2 regions of the Coprobacillus cateniformis genome follow, and region 2 is predicted to be linked to the other one. Evidence: a T-box and tRNA genes for the amino acid it is inferred to sense, from the RefSeq annotation. Region 2 holds a T-box; the other holds one or more tRNA genes.
What was found. The T-box of region 2 lies ahead of lysS (lysine--tRNA ligase). A T-box ahead of a tRNA ligase gene usually reads a tRNA of that ligase, here a tRNA-Lys.
Positions count from the first base shown of each region.

Region 1: it encodes a tRNA-Lys, which carries the amino acid that the T-box ahead of lysS (lysine--tRNA ligase) is inferred to sense. The anticodon was not compared.

Region 1 is NZ_WSNW01000001.1:1,411,782-1,424,379, forward strand. It holds gene GQF29_RS07160 (sensor histidine kinase) at 1-576, shown strand, start outside; gene GQF29_RS07165 (flavin reductase) at 601-1,224, opposite strand; gene GQF29_RS07170 (aspartate aminotransferase type Ic) at 1,389-2,669, shown strand; tRNA gene GQF29_RS07175 (tRNA-Gln) at 2,835-2,910, shown strand; tRNA gene GQF29_RS07180 (tRNA-Val) at 2,915-2,990, shown strand; tRNA gene GQF29_RS07185 (tRNA-Thr) at 3,016-3,091, shown strand; tRNA gene GQF29_RS07190 (tRNA-Tyr) at 3,097-3,180, shown strand; tRNA gene GQF29_RS07195 (tRNA-Lys) at 3,187-3,262, shown strand; tRNA gene GQF29_RS07200 (tRNA-Leu) at 3,284-3,372, shown strand; tRNA gene GQF29_RS07205 (tRNA-Gly) at 3,378-3,451, shown strand; tRNA gene GQF29_RS07210 (tRNA-Asn) at 3,459-3,534, shown strand; tRNA gene GQF29_RS07215 (tRNA-Glu) at 3,538-3,613, shown strand; gene GQF29_RS07220 (CD3324 family protein) at 3,845-4,117, shown strand; gene GQF29_RS07225 (bis-aminopropyl spermidine synthase family protein) at 4,202-5,350, shown strand; gene speD (adenosylmethionine decarboxylase) at 5,304-5,693, shown strand; gene GQF29_RS07235 (penicillin-binding transpeptidase domain-containing protein) at 5,729-7,729, opposite strand; gene tnpA (IS200/IS605 family transposase) at 7,927-8,427, opposite strand; gene GQF29_RS07245 (hypothetical protein) at 8,640-9,071, opposite strand; gene GQF29_RS07250 (hypothetical protein) at 9,101-9,532, opposite strand; gene GQF29_RS07255 (M20/M25/M40 family metallo-hydrolase) at 10,250-11,470, opposite strand; gene GQF29_RS07260 (tRNA threonylcarbamoyladenosine dehydratase) at 12,026-12,598, opposite strand, start outside.
Region 2 is NZ_WSNW01000001.1:1,292,178-1,304,775, reverse strand. It holds gene GQF29_RS06690 (ABC transporter ATP-binding protein/permease) at 1-426, opposite strand, end outside; gene GQF29_RS06685 (PTS sugar transporter subunit IIC) at 598-1,920, shown strand; gene GQF29_RS06680 (Nif3-like dinuclear metal center hexameric protein) at 1,958-2,755, shown strand; gene GQF29_RS06675 (MurR/RpiR family transcriptional regulator) at 2,768-3,556, opposite strand; gene dusB (tRNA dihydrouridine synthase DusB) at 4,023-5,030, shown strand; gene licT (BglG family transcription antiterminator LicT) at 5,189-6,031, shown strand; gene GQF29_RS06660 (beta-glucoside-specific PTS transporter subunit IIABC) at 6,137-7,987, shown strand; gene GQF29_RS06655 (PHP domain-containing protein) at 7,999-8,835, shown strand; gene GQF29_RS06650 (tyrosine-protein phosphatase) at 8,832-9,590, shown strand; gene GQF29_RS06645 (MgtC/SapB family protein) at 9,594-10,262, shown strand; T-box leader at 10,343-10,574, shown strand; gene lysS (lysine--tRNA ligase) at 10,611-12,101, shown strand; gene GQF29_RS06635 (AAA family ATPase) at 12,423-12,598, shown strand, end outside.

The DNA.
Region 1 (12,598 bases), 120 kb from region 2:
ATTCAAAAGTATTCTACGGTTGCTTATGAAAAAGCAAAGAAGTTACAAGGAATGATGGATGATTTATTTGAATTTACAAGTTTAGATAAAGCTGATGTAAGAGTTCATATGACAACTCTTAATATATCTGAATTAATTCTTCAAATTGTTGATGAATTCTATCCAACATTTCAAGAGCATGATTTAACTCCAGTGATTAATATAGCTCAACCCAATCTTTTCATTCAAGGAGATGGCCAATTAATAGCAAGAGTTTTTGATAATTTATTATCAAATGCTGTTAAATATGGACAAGATGGTAATGATATTAAAATTGAGGTTTTAACTGATGACCAGAACGTCACAATTAAAATTATGAATTATGGTCATCCTATTGCTCAAGAAGATTTACCATATATTTTTGATAAATTCTATCGTTCTGATGCATCACGTTCATCTTCAACAGGAGGAACAGGATTAGGATTAGCTATAGCTAAGAATATTGTGCAAATACATAATGGTCAAATCTTTGCAACAAGTCATAAAGAAAAGACAACATTTGTTGTTGTCTTAAGAAAATTGCAAATTCAGGATTAGAGAGTATGCTTGACAGCTCTCTTTTTAAATTTTATGAAAATGACTTGCATCAACCTTACATATTGGGCAAATATAATCTTCTGGTAAAGTTTCGCCCTCATAAATAAATCCACAAACATCACAACGCCAACCTTGCTTCGTTGTTTCTTCAACATATGATGGTGCACTCTTAGGTGTTGTACCATTTTTCTTATCATGATAAGCTGCATATGTTAAAACAGTTTCATCACTCAATGTCTGAGCATCTTCAACTTCACTGATAAACATTAGATGTGTTCCTACATCAACAGTTTTTTTAACACGACAAGCAAACATTGCTGCTGTGTTCTCTGTTAAGTATTTAACATCATTAACATCAGTTTCATACGCAATGTTTTCAAACTTATTGACATCTTTACCACATTGGAATCCAAATGTTCTAATTATTTCCATAGGAACTTTTTCTAATAAGACACTGACATTAAATACACCACTTTTTTCAATGATTTGAGTTGTATAATTTTCCTTGTTTAATGTTATACAGACTTGTGATGGTTCTGCTGTCACTTGTGTCATTGTATTAATGACACAGCCACTTTCCTGATTATCGTTTTTTGAAGTCACAATATATAATCCATAACTGAGTTTAAAAAATGCTTTTGAATCCATATTTCATACCTCCTTATAAGGATTATACCACAATTTATAGATTATAAATAGTAATTATTCCTATTTATGTTATTTTTATTAACTTATGTTTATTAGAGATTGATTTTTATGTACTGAAAGAGTACAATTACCTCGATTAATATGTAAAAAGAGAGGGATATATCATGAAGATGTATAAAGACATGAATCATGAAGAATTAGTTTCTTTACATGATGATTTATGTAAGCAATATGAGCAGGTTAAAGCAAAAGGTTTGAAGTTAAATATGGCGAGGGGAAAGCCGGATGTCAATCAGTTACTTTTATCTACTGATATATTGGATGTCATTAATAGTCATTATGACTTTGGAAGTCAATATGAATATTGTAATTATGGTATTTTGGATGGTATTGATGAAGCTAAAGAATTTTTTGCAAAGATGTTAAACACTTCTTCTCAAAATGTTATTGTTTATGGAAATTCTAGTTTAACAATTATGTTTGATCAAATTAGTCGAGGTTATACCCATGGCTATTTAGGAGAGAAACCATGGTGCCAATTAGATAAAATTAAATTCTTATGCCCTGTTCCTGGATACGATCGCCATTTTGCTATAACAGAACATTTTGGCATTGAAATGATTAATATTCCTATGCATGAAAATGGTCCAGATATGGACCTTATTGAAAAATATGTTCAAACTGATGAAAGCATTAAAGGCATTTGGTGTGTTCCTCAGTATTCCAATCCAACTGGCATAACATATTCTGATGAGGTTGTAGAACGATTTGCAAATTTGAATCCTGCAGCAAAAGATTTTAGAATCTTTTGGGATAATGCATATTTAGTTCACCATTTATATAATGATAAACAAGAACATGTTAAAAATCTTATAAAAGCTTGCCAGGAGGCTGGACAGCCAAATCTCGTTTTTGAATTCTGCTCAACATCTAAAGTCACTTTACCAGGTTCAGGTGTTGCAGCATTGGCAACATCACTTGAAAATAAAGAGGATATTTTAAAACACATGTCTATTCAATGTATTGGATATGATAAATTAAATCAATTAAGACATGTAGAGTATTTTAATAAAATTGAAAGTATAGATACACATATGCAAAAACAGGCAAGTCTATTAAAGCCTAAATTTGAAGCTGTTTTAAATATTTTTGAAAGAGAACTTGAACCATTAGGAATTGCTGAATGGACTAAACCATTAGGAGGATACTTCATTTCCTTTATGGCAATGGAAAACTGTGCAAAAGCTATTGTACAAAAATGTAAAGAAGCGGGCACACTCCTAACAACAGCTGGAGCAACTTATCCATATGGTCAAGATCCTCATGATGCTAACATTAGAATTGCTCCTTCTTTCCCAAAATTAGAAGAATTAAAACAAGCAACAGAATTATTTGTTCTTTGTGTTAAGTTGATAAGTGTAGAAAAATTATTAGAAAAGGCATAATTTATGTCTTTTTTATTTTGAAATATGAGGAATAATTCTAGTTTTAATGTGTATAATAAGGATGGTTTTTCAATAAAAGGGATGATTTAAACATTTTTTAGGAAAATTTGAATAAAGATATTGACTAAAACGCAGAAAATTGTTATATTATATGAGCATGATTATTGGGATATAGCCAAGCGGTAAGGCAACAGACTTTGACTCTGTCATCTCCCTGGTTCGAATCCAGGTATCCCAGCCAATATGGAGGTTTAGCTCAGTTGGGAGAGCATCTGCCTTACAAGCAGAGGGTCAGCGGTTCGAGCCCGTTAACCTCCACCATTCTATAAAACATAACAAAATATTTGCCGGCTTAGCTCAATTGGTAGAGCAACTGACTTGTAATCAGTAGGTTGAGGGTTCAAGTCCTTTAGCCGGCACCAGTAATGGGGAGGTAGCGAAGTGGCTAAACGCGGCTGACTGTAACTCAGTTCCTTTCGGTTCGGTGGTTCGAATCCGCCCCTCCCCACCATTACAGGACCCGCTAGCTCAGTCGGTAGAGCATCTGACTTTTAATCAGAGGGTCAGGCGTTCGAGTCGCCTGCGGGTCACCATCTTAAAAATGAATAGTGCATGCCCAGGTGGCGAAATTGGTAGACGCACAGGACTTAAAATCCTGCGGACCTTAAAATCCGTGCCGGTTCGACTCCGGCCCTGGGCACCATTCATGCGGGTGTAGTTCAATGGTAGAACTTCAGCCTTCCAAGCTGACTACGTGGGTTCGATTCCCATCACCCGCTCCATTGATTTGCTTGAATAGCTCAGTTGGTAGAGCAATCGGCTGTTAACCGATCGGTCGTAGGTTCGAGTCCTACTTCAAGCGCCATGTGGCCTGTTGGAGAAACGGTTAACTCACATGCCTTTCACGCATGCATTCACGGGTTCGAATCCCGTACAGGTCACCATTTGATAACGAGCGATCATATTGATCGTTTTTTTTATTTATATTTTTATTGAAAATCGTTATCCTTGACAACAATCAACTACCCTTTTATAATTGAAAAGCGTAATAGAAAGGAGTATTCTATGAATAAATTATCGAAACTGGGGTTAACTCTGTAAGCAAAAGCTATTTACAGAGTCTCATGATAGCTTTTGTTTACGACTAGATAAATGTTTATTTAGGAGGAAACAACATGAGCTATAGAAAAGCAACTGACATATTACCCATTGAGATATTACAAGTTATACAAGAATATGTAGATGGTGATTATCTTTATATTCCAAAAAAGAAAGAGAATATTAAAGAATGGGGTACAAATACAAAAACTAAAGAGTATACAATGCAAAGAAATAAAGAAATCTTTGAAAAATATGTACAAGGATATTCAACTATTCAATTAGCAACTCTTTATTATTTATCTCATAAAACAATACAAAGAATAATACGTCAACAAAGAAGCGCATAAGGCGCTTTTTTGTTTCTTAAATAAGTTTGAGGTCGTAATACTACCATATTCATGTTTTACTTAAAAACAAGGAGGTTTAAGTTCATGAATCTTGTAGACACTATATACAACAAAGTACTTTTACGTGAGGGCAAAAGAAAAATCGAAGACTATCTTTTAGAAATACGATTATTTTCATATAATTCTTCAAAGCAATTAGCCCAAACATTATCTATCCCAATCCCTATTATTGTTGCTATAAAAAAGGAGTTACAATCACTAAATATTTTAGAAAAGGGGAGCGGATTTTCTTTAACTAAATCTGGAATCGAAATCATCGATTTAAGTTTTCATATAAAAGCTCTTAATTTAAAACACTATCATTATTTATCTAACACATCGGCATTAGAAATCATGACAAAATTTTCTTGGCTTCTAGATTACTTTAACAACCGTCCAAGTGCTGATGTCACAATTGACCAAGCAAAATGCACACTAGAATCCGCTATCAAAAGAGTACAATATATGTTAAAAAAAGAAAAATTGCTTCATCGAAACATTCTCTGTCTAGGTGATGACGATTGTATGAGTATTATTATTGCCACATTTAATGCATATATATTTACAAATCATTCTGAAAAAAATATTCATGTGTTAGATAAAGATATTCGTATTTTAAACTATATTAAACAAAGTCCACCATATATTCAAAAACAAATTCATGTAGATGTATGTGACTTTAGAGACACTTTGGAAAATAGATTCCAAAGAACTATGGATATTGTTATTATGGATCCACCATATACGATTAATGGAATAACCCTCTTTTTATCCAGAGCTATTTTATGTTTAAAACACGAGGAAAATCTATCATGTTATGTATCATTTTTTAAAATGGATTACCAATTTCTGTACACAATTCAAAAATTATGGGTAGAAAATCATATCCTTCTTCTAGATATGATAATTGGTTTTAATCAATATGAAGGAGGTAGCATTCTAGGTAGTCAGAGTGATTTTTACCATCTCATAACGACAGACAAAACTACAGTTCCTTTAATTGATAATAAGGCAATGATTTATACTGGCAAAAGAAACCCTACAACCCGCTCATATCAATGCAAAAAATGCAAGAAAATATATAAAATTAATGAGAAATCTAAATTTAATACAATTGAAGAATTAAAAAAGGAAGGATGTGAAAAATGTGGAGGAGATAGATTCTGTTTATACAAAAGAGTTAGAAATTTGTAAAAGAGTAGGCAAAGAAGTATGCATCGATGTTTCACAATGCCAGTTAAATAAGAAAGATCTTACTATTTTATTACATCAAATATCCAAACTTATGAATACAACTGTCCTCAGTATTCATAGTCACTCATTCACACCCCAAGGAGACACTATCATGGCCATCATAGCAGACTCCCATATCGCTATTCATACATGGCCAGAATATAAATATGTAGCAATTGATATTTTTTCATGTAAACAAAATATTCCTGATAACATTTTTTCATACATCAGTAATTTCTTTGAGACAGAAGATATAACTTATCATACACTCTTTAGAAAAGTTCATTTTAACAATGATAAATAAGACGATATTAAAAAGATCACTTCACATTGTGATCTTTATTTATTTAAATATTCATTTAACGGAGCTTTCATACGATTTGTTACATAATTGCTACCACCACGTCCTTTAACATCTTCAACCATTGTCGAAATAACAATCGGCTGAGATGAATCAGTAGTCATAACAGTAAACCAGCCAACTTCTGTACCTTCAGTATCATCTTGTGAATCTTTAATTTCGCCTGTTCCCGTTTTCCCAGCTAAAACAACATTTTTGTTATAGAAAGAATGTCCAGTTCCATTTTTATCACTAATAACTTGAATTAAATCTTCTTTGATTTCGTTAGCAACATCTTTTGAAAATGGTTGAGCCCATACTGAAGATTCCGTTGTTTTTACAACATGTGGTGCCATCATTTTTCCTTCATTCACAAATGCTCCATAGACTGATGCCATTTGTACAGGATTCAACAAGATTTGTCCTTGTCCATACCCACTATCTGCAATTTGTATTTCATCCTTGAAATCACCACTACTATATTGTGATTTATTCAATGATAACTCAAAAGGAATTTCTTCACCAATCTTTAAAGATTTGTATCCTTTTACCAAATTATCCGCACCAATCTCTAATGCTGCCTTTGCAAAATAAACATTATCTGAATAAACCAGTCCATTTTTAAGATTATTAGGCGTTGGAGCATGTAATGTTGTGACATAATAACTTCCCCAGCTTGAATCTTTTTGCCATTTCATAGCTGATGAGAAATCCTTTGCAGGATCCAATGACTTTGTCTCTAAACCTATTGCAGCAGTTATTGGTTTCATACATGAACCAGGAACCCATGTTGATCTAAAACGATTTAATAACGGCTTATTTTTATCATCATTTAATGCATTCCATTGACTTGTGCTCATCCCCAAAATAAAATCATTGCTAGAAAATGTTGGTGTACTTACCAAAGCCAAAACTTCACCAGTTTTTGGATTCATTGCAACTGATGCACTCTTATCATTTTGGAATTGATTATATAAACTTTTTTGCAATGTTATATCAACAGTCAAAGTCATATCTTTCCCATCTTCTCTTAACTGTCGTGCAATTGATGCCTTACGTTCACCACTATCATCTTGTATATAAATTTCAATACCATCTTTCCCTTTCAAATCTTTTTCGTAAGCGGCTTCAATTCCGCTACGTCCAATATAAGAATTTTCAGTATATCCTTCTCCTTTATGCTTATCTAAGTCCTCTGCTGTTACCTTCTGCATATAACCCACTAAATGTGATGTTACTTTTCCATATGGATATGAGCGTATATTTGTTGTAGTTAACTTCACTCCAGCAATAGCTAATAAATCATTCTCTAAATTCTTATCATCTTTAGAAATTGTCTTTAATGGAACAAAAGAATCATCTTTAATCCAAGATGCACTCATTGTTTTTTGTATACCTTCTTTTGTTAGATCTAACAGTTTGGCTATCTTATCATAATCATTTTCACCATTCAATTTACCACGAACCAGTCCAACTGAATACGCTTCACCTTTTCCAGCCAAAACAGTGCCATTTCGATCTAAAATTCTTCCTCTTTGAGCCTTGTCTTCAACGATACGCACTTTATCAGTGCTTCCTAAATCAGGATATATAAAGGAATCATTCCATATAATTTTATCATCTTTGAATTGTGTTGTATTTTCAAACTCTGTTGATCCAGCAACCGTTTTCATATTGACAGTATAAGTTATTTTATCACCATCAGTAGAAACAACATCAATATTTATATCAGTCACTTCCATTCCATCATAAATATTTTTATTACGTTTTATAAAAGCTTCCTTTGTATATGTGGATTTTGCATCATCACTTATCATTGCATACATTTCATCATATTTTTGATTATTAATTTTTGCATAAAAATCTTTCAAGTTCTTTTCTTTACCATCACCACTTAATAAAAAGAATACAAAAAAACCAATCAGTATAACACCAATAACTGCTCCCCCAATAATTATAAGTTTCTTTTTATTGTTGTTATTTACATATACATCATACATTAGGTTCCCCTCCTTATTTTACAAATTAAGTATAGCACGTTCTTTCCATTTGATAAACAAAAATAAAAACCACGTCTAAAAGGCGTGGTTTTCTCTGCGGCTATAAGCCTTTGCTACTTGCTCGCGTCTCAAGGCGCTGCTTTCACTTCGCTCAAGCTATCGCTTTTGACTCTCGCTATCCCTCAAAGGGATTTTTTCTACTTCCCTTTCTTTTTCTCTTTTTTCTTCTCCTTTGTAATTCTCTTTTCTTCAAATGGATCCCTGTATTCCTTCACACTTAATTTATCCATCGCTATATCATGAGCTTCCTGCTCCCTTATATATTTTGCGACTGTTTCATCGTTTAATCCTACTGTGCTTACATAATACCCTTCTGCCCAGAAATGTCTATTTCCGTACAGATATTTCAGATTGGCATGTCTATCAAACATCATCAATGCTGATTTCCCTTTCAGATATCCCATAAATGACGATACGCTTTCCTTTGGTGGTATCATCACAAGCATATGCACATGATCAATCATTAGATGCCCCTCTATGATTTCCACTCCTCTATACCTGCATAGTGTCCGCAATATTTCGCCTAAGTCTTCTCGGTATTGATTATATATCGCTTTTCGTCTATACTTAGGTGTGAACACAATATGGTATTTACACATCCATTTTGTGTGTGCTAAAGAATTTGCTTTTTTAGCCATAGTCAAATCACCTTTCCTTTCTTTTAATGATAGCTTGAACAACTTCATTATATCGGAAAGGTGATACTATTGTTAAACTTTTTAATTGCTCCACCCGCATAGCAGGTGGTTTTTTGTTTCGCATATTTCATATGCTCAACTGACTAAAGTCTATGTGTTCAATTTTTGCAATTTGAACCTAAAGAAAAAAGCAAACGTACATTTATGCACGTTTACTTAAAGAACTTTTGTGATCTTTCTTCCCCTGGAGTATTCATGTTTGTTACAATAGCTAATAATGTCAGTATATGTCCTAATTTAACATCAGTAATCGCTCTAATTGTTTCTCTTAATTCAATATTCCCCTGATTGTATGTCAGTTTTCTAAGTTCTAAATAAGAAGCTAATTCTTGTTTTTGAATTTCATTTAATAAGTCTCTGTATGTTCCTTGAATATTCCCTTCTGGTATCATTGGATCAAAATTTGTTCCAAATTCTTCTCTATAAAAATGATTTAAATAATTAGCATTCTGCTCAGCATCTCTAGCAAATGCAAGTAAAACCTGCCTTTCACTTTGTAGTGTTGCCATTGCAGCTGCTTGTCGATATAACTGAGCTAACAATTTCTCAGTATAAATATAAGATTGGAGTTGTTCCCTATTCATTTCATACACCTCTATATATACTATGAAACTTATTCTAAATTGTGCTTATTATTTATTGTTTTTTGTGGATCATTCATATTAATAACAATAGCCATAATCGCAATAATATGCTCTAACTTAGAATCAGCAATTCCTCGCATTGTTTCTTGTAACAAATAATTGTCTTGAAAATACGTATGTCGACGATAATTTAGGAATGATTCAAGTTCCTGTTGCTGGATATGATTCAATACTTCTCGATATGTTCCCTGAATGTTAATCTCAGGAATCATTGGATCAAACTCTGAACCAAATTGTTCTTTATAAAAATATTTTAAACACCCAACCGCTTCATGGCAACTTTTTGAAAAGTCTAAAAACATTCCTTTTTCATCACTTAAGCAAGTTAATGTAGCAACTTTTTTGTAAAGATCACATAATAACTTTTCTACATATATATAAGATTGAAGTTGTTCCTTCATTTCTAACACCTCATTATAATCTATGAAAATTATTTTGAAATGTGAAAAAACTTACATACTTTCATAATTTCTCAAAAAATACTTAAATATTGAGTTTCCCAAAAAAGCATAAAGTATCCTTATTAAAATTTAACCATTCTTTAAACTTTAAAATATTACTGGTTGGATAGATTGTAAGGCTGTCAAACTGAGCTTGTTTCGCTTGTTTAAAGGAAGGTGGTTTACACTTCCATTATGTACTCCTCTAGGGAAGTGAGAATTGTTGCGTATTCTATTGAAATCTCTAAAAAAGTTCATTGGCAAAAAAGCCTTACCGAAAATAATCGGTAGGCTTTGATTCATGATATACAATTTAATACATATGCCCTTATCCCACTTTGAATATATTATGTGCTCAAAGTAGTGGATTGTTTATGTTTCGTTCTCAGGTAAAGACTGCATCACCAAACTGCGCTGTCGCTGTTTAAAATGATACTATAATATTATATAGACATAATTATATAAGAATGTAAAAATCTATTATCAGTTTGATATAATCCTCAAGTTCATTAGTGAAGACAGCATTAAAATACCATGAAAGATGAAGAGACACAACTATGTATTCGTTGTGAAACGTTCTCTTAATGAATATTATAAGATGTTTATATTTATTAGACAATCAATGTAAGTTAATGGAAGTATAAATAATTGTTAATTACTTTAAATATATAAGTCAGTTCACCTTTTATTTACAGCAATATCCATGACTAAATGCAGAAGAACATCTGCTCCTTTTTTAATATCTTCATAATCTGTCCATTCTTCGGGACAATGTGTTAAACCACCAACACTTGGAACATATAACATATTGGTATCTGTAAACTCTGTCATCATCATTGCGTCATGTCCACTACCATCATTAAGAATCATATAACTATATCCTAGTTTATTACATATCCTCTCCATCTTTTCTACATTCTCTTTATTCATAATGCTTGGAGGAGTCGGATTTGGATAATTTATTCTCGCCATCTCTTCTAATTCTATATGTAGTCCTGTCTTTTGAATAACTATATTAACCATATCATTGATTTTATTTTTAAAGTCAATTTGTTCAATTATTTCTTTATTTAATGTTCTAATCTCAACTTTATATTCTATGCAATTATCATTATCTATACTCAAGGGAATAATGATTCCTGTTATCTTATTTTTTAGACTTTTTAACATCTCATCAAAAAGTGCATTGAAATAATCGATGGCCGTTTTTGTATCATTATTCTCATCTTTAAATAAACAAAGCTTATATCTACCAATCCCTGGTACAAACCCTACTAATCCTATGTCTTTATTTTCATTTTCTAAAATAGGTCCTTGTTCTACATGAACTTCAATAAAATTTTTAATAGAACCTGGTTTTCTTTTTGCAGATTCTAAATTTGGAACTAATCCATATTCTTTCATAGCTTCCAGTTTTGTTTGTCCAAAACGGTTCTTTTTCATTGTTAACTCTTCCATTGTCAATGTTCCTAACATCCCCCTTGAATTTGTAACTCCTGACCCTTGACCAAACGTTGCCCCTTCTTCGGCATTCATCAAAATAAGCTCAATGGGATAATCATTGATAAAATGATTTTCTTCTAAAACTCGCAATACTTCTAAAGCCGCTATGCACCCAACTGGTCCATCGAATGCTCCACCATTAACTACCGAATCATAATGAGAGCCAATCATAATTACTGGTGCCTCTGCCATTGTCCCTTCTTTACGACCAAACAAAGTAGAAATTCCATCTTCATAGATTTTAAGATTAAGTTTTTCCATCTCTCTTATTAAATATTCCCTTGCTTGCTTATCTTCTTTAGAATACGATGAACGTGTAACACCAAATCCTGGTGTTGAAGTATAAGTGGCTAATACTTCTAAATCCTTTTTTATTCTTTCTAAATGAGTTTGCATAATAAAGCCTCCCTATCACTCTTAATAAATTAATCATAGCACAAAATATTAAAAAGAATACATATAAATAGGGTCCAAAATAAATTTTGTCCATAGAGTGATTAATCATAAGAAATGTCTTTCATCTTTTCTTACTATAAAATAAGGATAAGATACTTATATGATAGATATAAACAACTATTCTTCTAAATCTCTGCCTCTTTTAATTTTACACAAAATGTTAAACTTATAATAATATGTTTATGCTAAAAAAGAGAAAATCAAGATAATCATAATATTGAGATATGTGTTCAATATATATCTCACTCGCCAGAGTTAAAAATCGTATCATTAAATATGCTGATGATGAATATATAGAGTTCTACTAAAAAGTTAGTATTTTCCTAAATGATCTTATCTTACATTGTTTTGAAGATAATTTAGAAATGATTTGATACTATGGTTTCTATTGAAACAAAAATAATGATTTATTAGAAAAAGTTATATATTATGGAAAAAAAACAGACAAAAAAGCATCAACTTAATAAGGTTATTAAGTTAATGCCTTCGACTTATTTAAAAAAGTAAATCTTTTATGACTTCACTCGCTATTAGCAGTCCAGCGCTTGAAGGAACGAAAGCAGTACTACCTGGAACTGTTCTTTTGTTTGTTTTTTCATCAGATGTTTTTGGCTGTATAGGTAATTCTTTAGAATAAACAACTTTTAGATGTTTAATATGACGAGCCTTCAATTCTCTACGCATAACTTTTGCTAAGGGACATACTGATGTTTTATATATATCAGAAACCTCTAACATAGACGGGTTCATTTTATTACCCGTTCCCATAGAACTGATTAATTTTACATTTTGCTTTTCACAGCGTACTGCCAATTCTATTTTAGCAGTAATTGTATCTATTGCATCAACAACATAATCATATTGAGTTAAATCAATTGTATCAGCATTTTCAGGCAGATAGAACATCTCTAATGTTTGAACCTCACACTCAGGATGAATTGATTTTATTCGTTCTTTCATGATTTTCACTTTTTTATGCCCAATGCTGTCTCTTGTAGCAATAATTTGGCGATTAAGATTTGTTAGAGAAACTTCATCATTATCAACAATTGTTATATGACCAAGCCC
Region 2 (12,598 bases):
ACCTGATAACTCATTAGGTTTACGATCTTCAAGTCCTTGCAAATCAACTTCTTCAAGAATGCTTTGGATAACAGTTTGTTCAACTTTCTTACCCTGAAGCTGTAAAGCCAGTTCAATGTTTTCTTTCACAGTAAAGTTATCCATAACATTGTACTCTTGAAAAATAAATCCTATGAAAGTATTTCTATAAGAATCAAAGTCACTCTGTTTAAAATTCTGACTCGATTTCCCACAAATAATAATTTCACCTTCATTAAATTGATCTAACCCTCCTAAAACATTTAAAAGAGTAGACTTTCCACTTCCACTTTTACCTAAAATAAAAACCATACCTTTGTCTTGAATTTCAAGATTTATATCGTTAAGAGCATGGACTTCAACATTTTTAGATTTATATATCTTAGATAAATGCTTAATTTGTAACATTATTATCACCTCTACTCCATTATAGCAAATGGATAAGTAAAAAATAGTAAGAAAATCTTAAGAATTTATAAATATCTATAAGAATATTCCCGATATCAATATATCATATTGACACTTTTTCTCAGAGAGGGTATAATACTTGTGTAAACACTTACAGAGGGGAGAAAAAATATGGATAAATTAAAAGTGTTTTTCGACAAGTTTCAAAATGTTATGGAAGAGAAAGTTGTTCCAGTTGCAACGAGGATTGCATCTCAAAAGCATTTATCTGCTTTGAGGGATGGATTGACTATTCTTATTCCGTTTACAGTCATTGGTGGGATATCATTAATGATTGCAAATCCACCTGTGGATTTAGAGGTGATGAAACCAACAAACTTCTTTTTTCAGTTTATGATTATGTGGAAGAATTGGGCTACTGATTGGGCAACGTTATTAACGATTCCATTTCATCTAACTATTGGAATTATTTCGGTATATGTTGTTTTAGGTATTTCGTATCGTTTTTCTAAATATTATAAAATGGAAGCTTTACCTAACAGTTTAACAGCATTATTTGTATTTCTATGTGTTGCAGGAGTCCCACAAAGTATCAATGAGGGTTCGTTTATAGATGTGAGTGGTTTAGGAGCTTCTTCAATGTTTGCAGCAATTATTATTGCTTTATTGGTTATTGAAATCAATCATTGGATGATTATAAAAAACTTAAAAATTTCAATGCCTAAAGGTGTACCACCAATGGTTGCTGGACCATTTGAAGTATTATTGCCACTTGTTGTAAATACAATTTTATTTATTGTTTTAGATCAAGTTATTTTCATGATAACAGGAAGTGGCTTAACAAATCTCGTATTCACTATATTTTCACCATTAATATCTGCAACGGCTTCATTACCATCAATGTTATTTATTGTTGTATTAACAGTTGTCTTCTGGTTCTTTGGAATTCATGGGGACAATATGGTGAGTGCCATTACAACACCTATTTTTACAGGTAATTTGGTTGCTAATCTTGATGCATATAATGCAGGAAAAGATATTCCAAATATCATAGCAGGAAACTTTACATTTATATTTGGACTTGCAATTGTCTATTTAGCCATTTTATTTAATATGAATTTTATATGCAAGAATAAAAGATTGCGTTCTTTAGGTAAATTAGCGATTCCATCTTCTTTGTTTAATATTAATGAACCATTGGTATTTGGGGTGCCAACAGTTCTCAATATTTTAACATTTATACCAAGTGTTATATGTATCATAATCAATGTTGCAATAGCATATGGGGCAACATCAGTAGGCTTTATGAATAGAACATGTATGAGTGTACCATGGACATTACCAGCACCACTTTATGCATTTTTATCAACCTTAGATTGGCGTGCTATTGTTGTATGGATAGGATTATTTATCATAAATGTTATTATCTTTATACCATTTATGAAGAGTTATGATAAACAAATGGATATTGAGGAACAAAGTTCAATGGAATAGGTGAATAGCTATTCTTTCAGTGGTAAGGAGAAGAGAAATGAAAATAGCTGAGATAATAAGTTGTCTAGATAAGCAGGGAGAGTGGGTAAATAGATCACTTACTCGAGATAGATTACTGATAGGTGATGATGAACAAGAAGTTAATCAAGTTATTGTATGTTGGGTTGCAACATTTGATATTATAGAAAAGGCAATAAATGCAAAATGTCATTTTATCATTACACATGAAAATCCATTTTATTTAGAATCAACGTTATTACCAACAAATGTGAGAATTGCCCAGCACGAAAAAAAAGCATTATTAGAAAAAAATAATATCGCAGTGTATCGCTGTCATGATTTATGGGATCTTTATCCAGAATATGGTGTCCGAGATCAATGGGCACAATTATTAAAACTGAATTTTGAAGAAGCAGTGCAAGACAGTTTTATTCGTATAGCAACTGATGTCAATATGAGTACTTTACAATTAGCGAAACACATTACAGAGTGTATAGAACCATATTTCCAATATGGCATTCAAATCATTGGAAGTCAAACGAAAAACATTAAGCGTTTGGGGATAGGAACTGGAGCATGTACAAATATATTTGAAATGTGTCAAAAACAAGTTGATGCTTGCTTGGTTAGTGATGATGGAATTGATAATTGGGGAGCAGTTCAATGGGCTGTTGATCATCATATTCCGCTTTTAGTTGTTAATCATATGACAAGTGAAGCAGCAGGGATGAGAGGGTTAAAAGAGTATTTAAATCATCAAATAACAGGAGTAGAGTTTATTTATGAACCAAATACTTATGGAATTTATAATATAGGAAAAGACACTTCATTTTAGTGAGGTGTCTTTTCATTTATGTTCTAGATAGATTCCATAGTAATATGAAATAATTTCTGAGAAGAAATAGAGAGTTGTTCTATTGTCTAATTGATTAAGAACTATTTTATTTTGAAGATTAGAGATACTTGAAGGTAAAATAAATTGAATATCAGCATAATGATTTATAGGTGAATCGTTATTCATTGAGATTATAACAATTTTTGAACCAGCATTCTTAGCAGCTTTTAATAACTTTGAAAAAGTATTGGATGATCCTGTAACAGAAAATATAATTAAGAGATAATCTTGAGTTAAGCAATTCGATAAATAATCAAATTGAACATCATCAACAACTGCATCAAAAAACTTGTTGTGAGAATAGAGAGAATATACTAATTGATTAGCACAAAATGCTGAATTTCCAATTCCTATAGCCTTTACATATGTATAACTATCAATAAGAGAGGCTAATTCTTTTAATTTATCTTCATAATCTAAAAGTCCTAGAGCCTCAATGGTTTGTGCATAAGATGTAGAAATTTGCTGAAGAACAGTTTCTTGATTGTTCGGAATAGGTTGGTCATTATGCGTCTTATTATAGTATTCTTCTACAGCATATTTAAATTCACTATACCCACGATATTCAAGTTTCTTGGCAAATCTTAATATAGCAGATTTGGATGTATGACATAAAACCCCTGCTTCAACAATGGAATTTTTTATAATGATTTGTGGATTATCAAATATCATTGTACAAATTCTTTTTTCAGTAGGTGTTAATGAGGTATAATGAATTGATATCTTTTCTTTAAAGTTCATAAAAACCCTCCTCGTATATAGTTTTATTATACAATAAAAAAAACAATTTGATAATAAGAAAAAATAAGCACGAGGGGCGTGCTTATTTTCTTCTTGGGTTTACCAATATTAGGAATATAACTAATCGATAACTTACATCTATTTTAATGGGGAGGAAAAATAGAGGGGAAAGTGCAAGTTATCTATATATAGATTTACCACTTTTTTAAATTATATACATAAAAAATAAATAAAAATGAAAACTCACGGGAATAAGTTTTCATTTTCGTATTATATAATTCGATAATATAAAGACTTTTAGGGAGAGGGAGGGAGACTTCATATCATCTATGTTATCATGAGAAAAGAATATATTACTTTCTTATATAAATTTTTGTATTTGTATCGCCTCCTATGTATATAATATATCATTCATTTGTCTTTGTTTTATAAAAGAATTATGTTATATTGTGTTATGGTGAATAAAATGAAAATAGGAAATATAGATATAGAAAATAGAATAGTTATGGCTCCAATGGCAGGTATTACAAATGTTGCATTTCGTAAAATTATTAAGGAGTTTGGTGCTGGATTAGTTGTCAGTGAAATGGTGAGTGATAAAGCATTATGTTATGGAAATCAAAAAACAATTGAAATGTTAAAGGTTGATGAAAATGAACATCCGATGAGTATTCAAGTCTTTGGTGGAGATGTTGAATCAATGGTCACTGCAGCCAAGTTTGTTGATGAGAATTCTAATTGTGATATCATTGATATCAATATGGGATGCCCAGTGAATAAAGTGCTCAAGGCACATGCAGGAAGTTATCTTTTGCAATTTCCTGATCTGGTTTATGATATTGTCAAAAGTGTTGTTGAGGCAGTCAGTAAACCAGTCACAGTGAAAATAAGAATAGGGTATGATTTTGATTCGATTAACTGTGTTGAGATTGCGCAACTTATTGAGCGTGCTGGAGCAAGTGCCATTGCAGTTCATGGAAGAACACGTTCACAAATGTATGAGGGGCATGCTGATTGGAGCTGGATTAAAAAGGTCAAAGAGGCAGTTTCCATTCCAGTTATTGGTAATGGAGATGTTAAAACTGCCAAAGATGCCAAAAGAATGTTAGAAGAAACTGGCTGTGATGCTGTTATGGTAGGGCGTGCAGCACTTGGAAATCCTTGGGTGATTAAGCAAATGGTTGAATATGTTGAACATGATATTTTATTAGGTGATCCAACTGCTGATGAAAGAATAGATCAATGTTTAAAACATGCACAAAGACTTATTCCAGTTGAGGGTGAAAAAAACGCAATTCGGCAAATGAGAGGACATGCACCTTGGTATATTAAGGGCTTAAAATCAGCGAGTGTTATTAAGAATTATTTATCTAAAGTGGATACATACCAACAGATGCAAGAAATTTTAGAAGCTTATCGTCATTATCTCAATACTGGTGATAAATCAGTATTTAATTATTTTACAGAAAATTAACGTTTTCATGTCTGTGAAAGCGTTGACACAAAAAAAGAGAAGTGCTATGATAATTATGTAATATATGGATTGTTAGAGCACAAATTGAGGCTACACAAAACCTGTTTACAGATGTTTTTAATCTGCGAACAGGTTTTTTCTATGAGGGAGGGATAAACATGATTATTAAAAAGATTCTTAATAACAATGTTGTTGTGACAACAAATGATAATAAAGAGGAAATTATTGTTATGGGAAAAGGTTTGGCTTATGGTAAGAAAACAGGTGATGTTATCGATACTGGAAAGATTAATAAAACATTTGAAATGAGTTTGAAACCAAGTCAAAGAAAAATGATAAACATGTTAAAAGACATTCCTATTGAATATATGGAAATATCAGATCAAGTGATTCAAAAAGCGAAAAGAGAATTAAATAATGATATAGATGATTCTTTATATATTAGTTTAACTGACCATATTCATACAAGTATTGAAAGGTATCGTGAAGGAATTCTTTTGAAAAATCAACTTTTATTAGAAATTAAACATTTTTATAAGAAAGAATTTGAATTAGGATTATGGACTTTATCTCTGATTGAAGAAAAATATAATATTCAGATGGATGATAATGAAGCTGGTTTTATAGCATTACATATTGTAAGTAGTGAAGTTGGAAAGAATATTAGTGATGTTTATGAAATAATAGGGTTTATTCAAGGTATTTTAGAATTGGTAAAGAATTATTTTGGGAGAGATTTTAATGAAGATTCTTTATCTTATTATCGTTTTGTCACACATTTGAAGTTTTTTGGATTGCGTGTTTTTAATCAGGCAAAGCATATCCAAGATGATTCTTTAAATAATGATCTCTTAGAAATTATGAAAGAAAAATATGTACAACCTTATTTATGTGCATTAGAAATCAAATCTTTGATTGAAAGAAAATATGATTACTGTTTAGAGGATGAAGAGGTTTTGTTTTTAACAATACATGTTGCTAAAATCGTTTCTAATAAGTGAGGTGAAATAATAAAGAAATGGTTTGCATATATACAGTTGGATGGTGACATTAAGTTGGCCAAACCTTCATGAATTGAAGTTTTCAAGAAAATGGAGGATAAGAAAATGAAATATGAAAAACTTTCAAAAGAAATTATTGAAGCTGTTGGAGGAAAAGATAATATTATTTCTTTACAGCATTGTATGACACGTTTAAGATTCACATTAAAGGATGAATCGCAAGCTGATGATGAAAAGATTAAAGGGATTGATGGGGTATTATCATTGATTAAAAAAGGTGGTCAATATCAAATTATTATTGGTACACATGTACATGATGTTTATTTAGATGTTTGTAAAATTGCAGATATTTCAGATGAACAAGAAATCAAAGAAAAACCTAAAAAGAAGAATATTTTTAATTCTATGTTCTCAGCAATCATTGGTGCTATTGGACCAATAATTCCAATACTTGTAGGAACTGGACTTGGAAAGTGTATCTTATTATTTATTTCAACAATGGGATGGGCAAGTGCTGAAACATCAATGACTTTCTATGTTTTTAGTTTTGTCTTTGATGCAGGATTTACATTCTTGCCAGTATTTGTTGCTGTTGCTGCTGCTAAACATTTTAAATGTAATATGTTTATGGCGGCATTGTTGGGTTGCGCATTGGTACATCCAAACTGGAATGCCATTGTTTCGTCTACTGATCCAAAATTCATTGGACAAATGTTTGGTGTGTTACCACTTTATGGTATGCCATATACATCTTCACTTATCCCAGCATTATTAATGGTTTGGGTTATGAGTAAAGTTGAATTCACATTAAATAGATATTTACCAGAACTCTTAAAAGGAATGTTAACACCTTTATTAACGCTCCTTATTATGACACCATTAACATTTGTTGTCTTAGCACCAGCAATGGGAATTATCTCGATTTATTTAGGTGATGCATTATTGTGGGTTTATAATACATTTGGAATGTTTGCAATAGCAATTATGTGTATTGTTTATCCATGGATGGTAGCAACTGGAATGCATGCGACATTAGCAATCGCTGGTATTCAAATTTTATCACAGTCTGGGTATGACCCATTCTCTAGAACGTTAACATTAACTGCTAATATGGCTCAAGGTGCAGCAGCTTTTGCGTGTGCTATTAAAACAAAAAACAAAGAATTTAGGAATACATGTGTGTCTGCTGGTTTTACAGCATTCTTTGCTGGAATTACTGAACCATGTATCTATGGTGTTTCATTGAGATTAAAAACACCTATGTATGCAGTTATGATAGGAAGTTGTTTGGGCGGTTTATATGCAGGCTTTACAGCTTTAAAAGCATTTGCTTTTATGACACCAAGTGTTATTAACTTCCCTATGTGGATGGGTGGTAATGGAAATGCGAACTTAATAAATGCTATTATTACAATGATTATTTCTGCTGTTGGTACATTTGTAGCAATGCTTGTTATTGGCTTTGAAGATCCTATTGATGAAACAAAACCAAAAGTGAACAATACAATTAATACTGTACAAAGTCCAGTTGAAGGTCATGTTATTGATTTAAATGATGTAAATGATGAAATGTTTTCTGGTGAAGTCTTAGGCAAAGGAATTGCTGTTATACCGCAAGATGGTAAAATATATGCTCCTGCTGATGGGGTGATTTCTGCAACTTTTGAAACAAAACATGCGATTGGGTTAACAACTGATAAGGGTGTTGAGATTTTAATACATATTGGGATTGATACTGTGAAATTGGATGGTAGGCCATTTGTTCAATATGTGACAAAAGGTCAAACTGTTAAACAGGGAGATTTGTTATTGGAAGTAGATTTAACTCAGATTAAAGAAGCAGGATTAGATGCAACAACTATGGTTGTTGTGACAAACTCAAGCAATTATTTAGAGATTATTCCAACACAACAAAAAAATGTTACAAAAAAAGATAGTCTTTTAACGATTATCTAGGAGGTCAATCAATGGTATATGCTGATTTACATGTTCACACAAATCATAGTGATGGGACAAAAGAAATACGTGATGTTTTGATGATGGCTAAAGAAAAAGGAATACAAAGAATTGCAATTACTGATCATGATACAATTGATCATTTAGATGAAGTGAAACGTCTTGGAGAGGAATTAGGCATTCGAACTATTCGGGGTGTAGAAATGAGCTGTTATGATGAGGATGTTGCAAAAAAGATTCATATTATAGGTTTATGGTTGAATGAAAAGGCTCCTCATGTAGAGGCACTCTGTCAAAAAACATTAGCATGTAGAGATGCATATCATCATAAACTGATTGAAAATCTTTCTCAAAAGGGCTATCATATCACTTATGAAGATGCTAAAAAATATTCCCCTTATAACATTGTTTTTAAAATTCATATCTTTTTAGCATTGATGGAAAAATATCCAGAAGAAATGACACCAGAAAAATATCGTGGACTCTTTGCATCAAAAACATCAAAAGAAACTGATTTACAAATGGGTTATATAGATATACAAAAAGGTATAGAAGCTATTCAAAAAGATGGTGGAATTGCCATAATTGCTCATCCATGTGAATATAATAATTATGATGAAATTGAAAAATATGTTGGATATGGATTACAAGGTATAGAAATCTCTCATCCTAGTATGAAAGATGAAGATTATCCTTTAACACAAAAGTATGCAAAAAAGTTTAACTTATTTAAAAGTGGGGGAAGTGATTTCCATGATTCTCGTTTAACACAAATGGGTGATTATGGACTCAATAAACAACAGTTTGAAGAATTAGTGAACCATATGAGAAAGGTAAAAGGATTATGAGGGAATTGAAAATTAGAAATTTTAGAGATGTCAGTGGATATCAAAATCAAGATGGACAAGTCATGAAAAAGAATAAAATTTTTAGAGGTGCTTCATTAGATCAAATCACATTTGATGATGCTTTATACATGGAAAAAGAACTAGGAATTCATTACATTTTAGACTATAGAGATGAAAAAGAATCTTTGATGAGCCAGGATATTGTTTTTCCAAATGCTATTTATGAGCGTATTGCAGCCTTACAAGTGAAGGAAGCAACAGATGAAGGTTTTGATTTTGGTTCTATGTTACAAGGTGAAATGACTTTAGAAAAACTAAAATTTCTATTGAGTTATGTAAGTGAGGGTTATAAGACTATGGCTTTTGATAATCCAGCTTATCATAAACTTTTTGAGTTGTTACTACGAAATGATGGGCATGTTTATTTTCATTGTACAGCTGGAAAAGATCGTACAGGTGTGAGTGCATTTTTAATTATGATGGCTTTAGGTATGAGTGAAGAAGACGGAATTCAAGAATATTTATTATCTAATGAATATTTGAAGGTCTTTAATGAAGCCTTCTGTGATGAATTACAAATACCAGCAGATATGAGAAAATATTGTGAACCATTGTTATATGTTCAAAAAGAGAATATAATGTATACAATCAATTCTATTAAAGAAAGATATTCAGACTATAATGTATTCTTGGAAAAAGAATATGGTATTGATGAAGAAAAGAGGAAATTGCTAAGAAAAATATATTGTGAATAGGAGATGTTAATATTGCCATCTATAGTGATTCATTGGGAATGGTTTTTAAGAATACTCATAGCAGGAATGTGTGGTGCATTTATTGGTTATGAGAGAAGAAATAGGAATAAAGAAGCAGGAATTAGAACACATTCTATTATTGCTTTAGGAGCTGCATTAATTATGATTGTTTCTAAATATGGCTTTCCAGATGTGAATGAATACGATGCTGCACGTATGGCTGCTCAAATTGTCAGTGGTGTTGGTTTTTTGGGAGCTGGTGTTATATTTGTAAGACATGGAACTGTATCAGGATTAACAAGGGCAGCTGGTATGTGGGCAACCGCTGGGGCTGGTTCTTGTATTGGAGCAGGACTATATGATGTTGGGATTATGGCAACATTATGCGTAGCTGGATTACAGTTTATATTCCATAAAGGTATATTTTGTAAATTTACCAATCAAGGTCAAATTATACAAATACAGGTGACCCAAGATTCTTCTGCTCTCGCTGATATTCAACATACCTTAAAAAAACATGGCGTTGCGATTCAGTCAATGAAGGTTGAAGTCATGGATAGAGATACATTATTTATTGAAGTTGATGGTGTCACACCACAATCATTTAGCCGTGAGGAATTGTTAGAAGAAATGATGGATAAAAAATATATGAAAATGTTTAGTTACGCATAAAAAATAGTGATAAATACTTGGAAAACCAAGTTCTTTGCTTGACAAGGACTTGGTTTATTTATATAATACAAAGTGTATAGAAAAAGGCTATGAATAGAGAAGTAATTGTTAAAATGTATGAATAGAGAGTCCTGCTGGTGGAAATGGATGATAACAAAAACAATGAATAAAGACTAGGAGCCGTATTTTGGATCAAAAGTGATAAAATAACGTGTGCCGCGTTACAGGCTAGACTCTGATAGGAGTTGAAAAGGTTGTTATAGTGATATAATGACGAATTAGGGTGGTAACACGATGACTCTCGTCCCTTATGGATGGGAGTTTTTTTATTTGGAAAAGGAGAAGACAATGGAAGAAAGACAGTTTAGTGAACAAGAGTTAGTCAGAAGAGAAAAGTTAGATTTTTTAAGAGAAAGAGGAATTGATCCTTTTGGACAAAGATTCGATGTTACACATTTTTCAAAACAGATTAAAGAGGAATTTGCTGGTAAAACACATGAAGAATTAGAAGAAATGGCAGTCCCTGTTAAAATTGCAGGAAGAATTATGACAAAACGTCGTAAAGGAAAAGTCTGCTTTATGCATATTCAAGATAGAGATGGACAAATTCAAATTTATGTCAGAAAAGATGTTATTGGTGAAGATGAATATGAAGTTTTAATTAAGAGTGATATTGGTGATATTGTTGGTATAGAGGGAACTGTATTTGTAACAAACACTGGTGAATTATCAGTCAAAGTAGCAAAGTTTATTCATTTAACAAAAGCATTACGTCCTTTACCTGAGAAATATCATGGTTTAAGTGATGTTGAAGAAAGATATAGAAGAAGATATGTAGATTTAATTATGAATGAGGAATCAAGAAAGATTGCTTTTGCAAGACCTAAGATTATTCGTTCAATTCAAAATTTCTTAGATAGTCAAGGTTATGTTGAAGTGGAAACTCCAGTCTTGAATCCTATTTTAGGAGGAGCGGCTGCAAGACCATTTACTACTCATCATAATGCTTTAGATATGAATTTCTATTTAAGAATTGCAACTGAATTATCATTAAAAAGATTAATTGTTGGTGGAATGGATGCTGTTTATGAAATTGGACGTTTATTTAGAAATGAAGGAATGGATAGAACTCATAATCCTGAATTTACAACAATTGAAGTGTATAAAGCATTCAGTGATTTAGAAGGAATGATGGATTTAACTGAAGGTATTATTTCTAATGCTGCAATGAGTGTTTGTGGTACATATGATTTAGAGTATAAAGGAAACAAGATTTCTTTAGCACCTGGATTTAAACGTATTTCTATGACAGATGCTATTAAGGAACAAACTGGCATTGACTTTGCGAGTGATATGACTTTTGAAGAAGCAAAAGCTTTAGCTGAAGAAAGACATATTGAAGTTGAAAATCATTTTGGTTATGGTCATATTATTAATGCTTTCTTTGAGGAATATGTAGAAGAGACAATTGTTGAACCTACTTTTGTGTATGGTCATCCAATTGAAATTTCTCCACTTGCTAAGAAGAATTTAGAAGATCCACGTTTTACACAACGTTTTGAATTATTCATTTGTGGAAATGAATATGCAAATGCATTTACAGAATTAAATGATCCTATTGATCAATATGAAAGATTCTCTAATCAGTTAAAAGAAAAAGAATTAGGTAATGATGAAGCCAATGAAATGGATTTAGATTATGTAGAAGCATTGGAATATGGATTGCCACCAACAGGTGGAATGGGTATGGGTATTGATAGACTTGTGATGTTATTAACTGGTCAAGAATCTATCCAAGAAGTTATCTTATTCCCTCAGATGAAACCAAGAAATAAATAGTGATGAAATCAAGATAATTTGAATTATCTAAGTCAAATGAATAATAAAAATTAAAAGCATAACTTAAACCATAATCTCTTTTATAAGTGGAATGATATCTAGTTTATTGTTATGCTTTTTTTGTTATAATGAAAGTTATTTTTATGGTAAGTGGCATACAACTGGCATACATCATATTAAAGGAATGGTATTGAGATATATTATAAATTTCAATAAACCGTTTAGCAATTTAGTTGTTTTGATATTATAAGTTACTAATGACATTTTATTTAGTAAAATGTATAATATAATTACATTTTGTATGGATAGGAGATAAGTAAGATGATAGTAAAAAGTGTTGAAATTAATAAATTTAGATCATTCGATAATCAATCATTTAAAATGGGCAAATATATAACTGCACTTGCCGGAAAAAATGCAACACAAAAAACAACTCTATTAGGGATGATTGGGCAACCATTTACTATATCTCAAAAAGATCATCCATTATATGGATG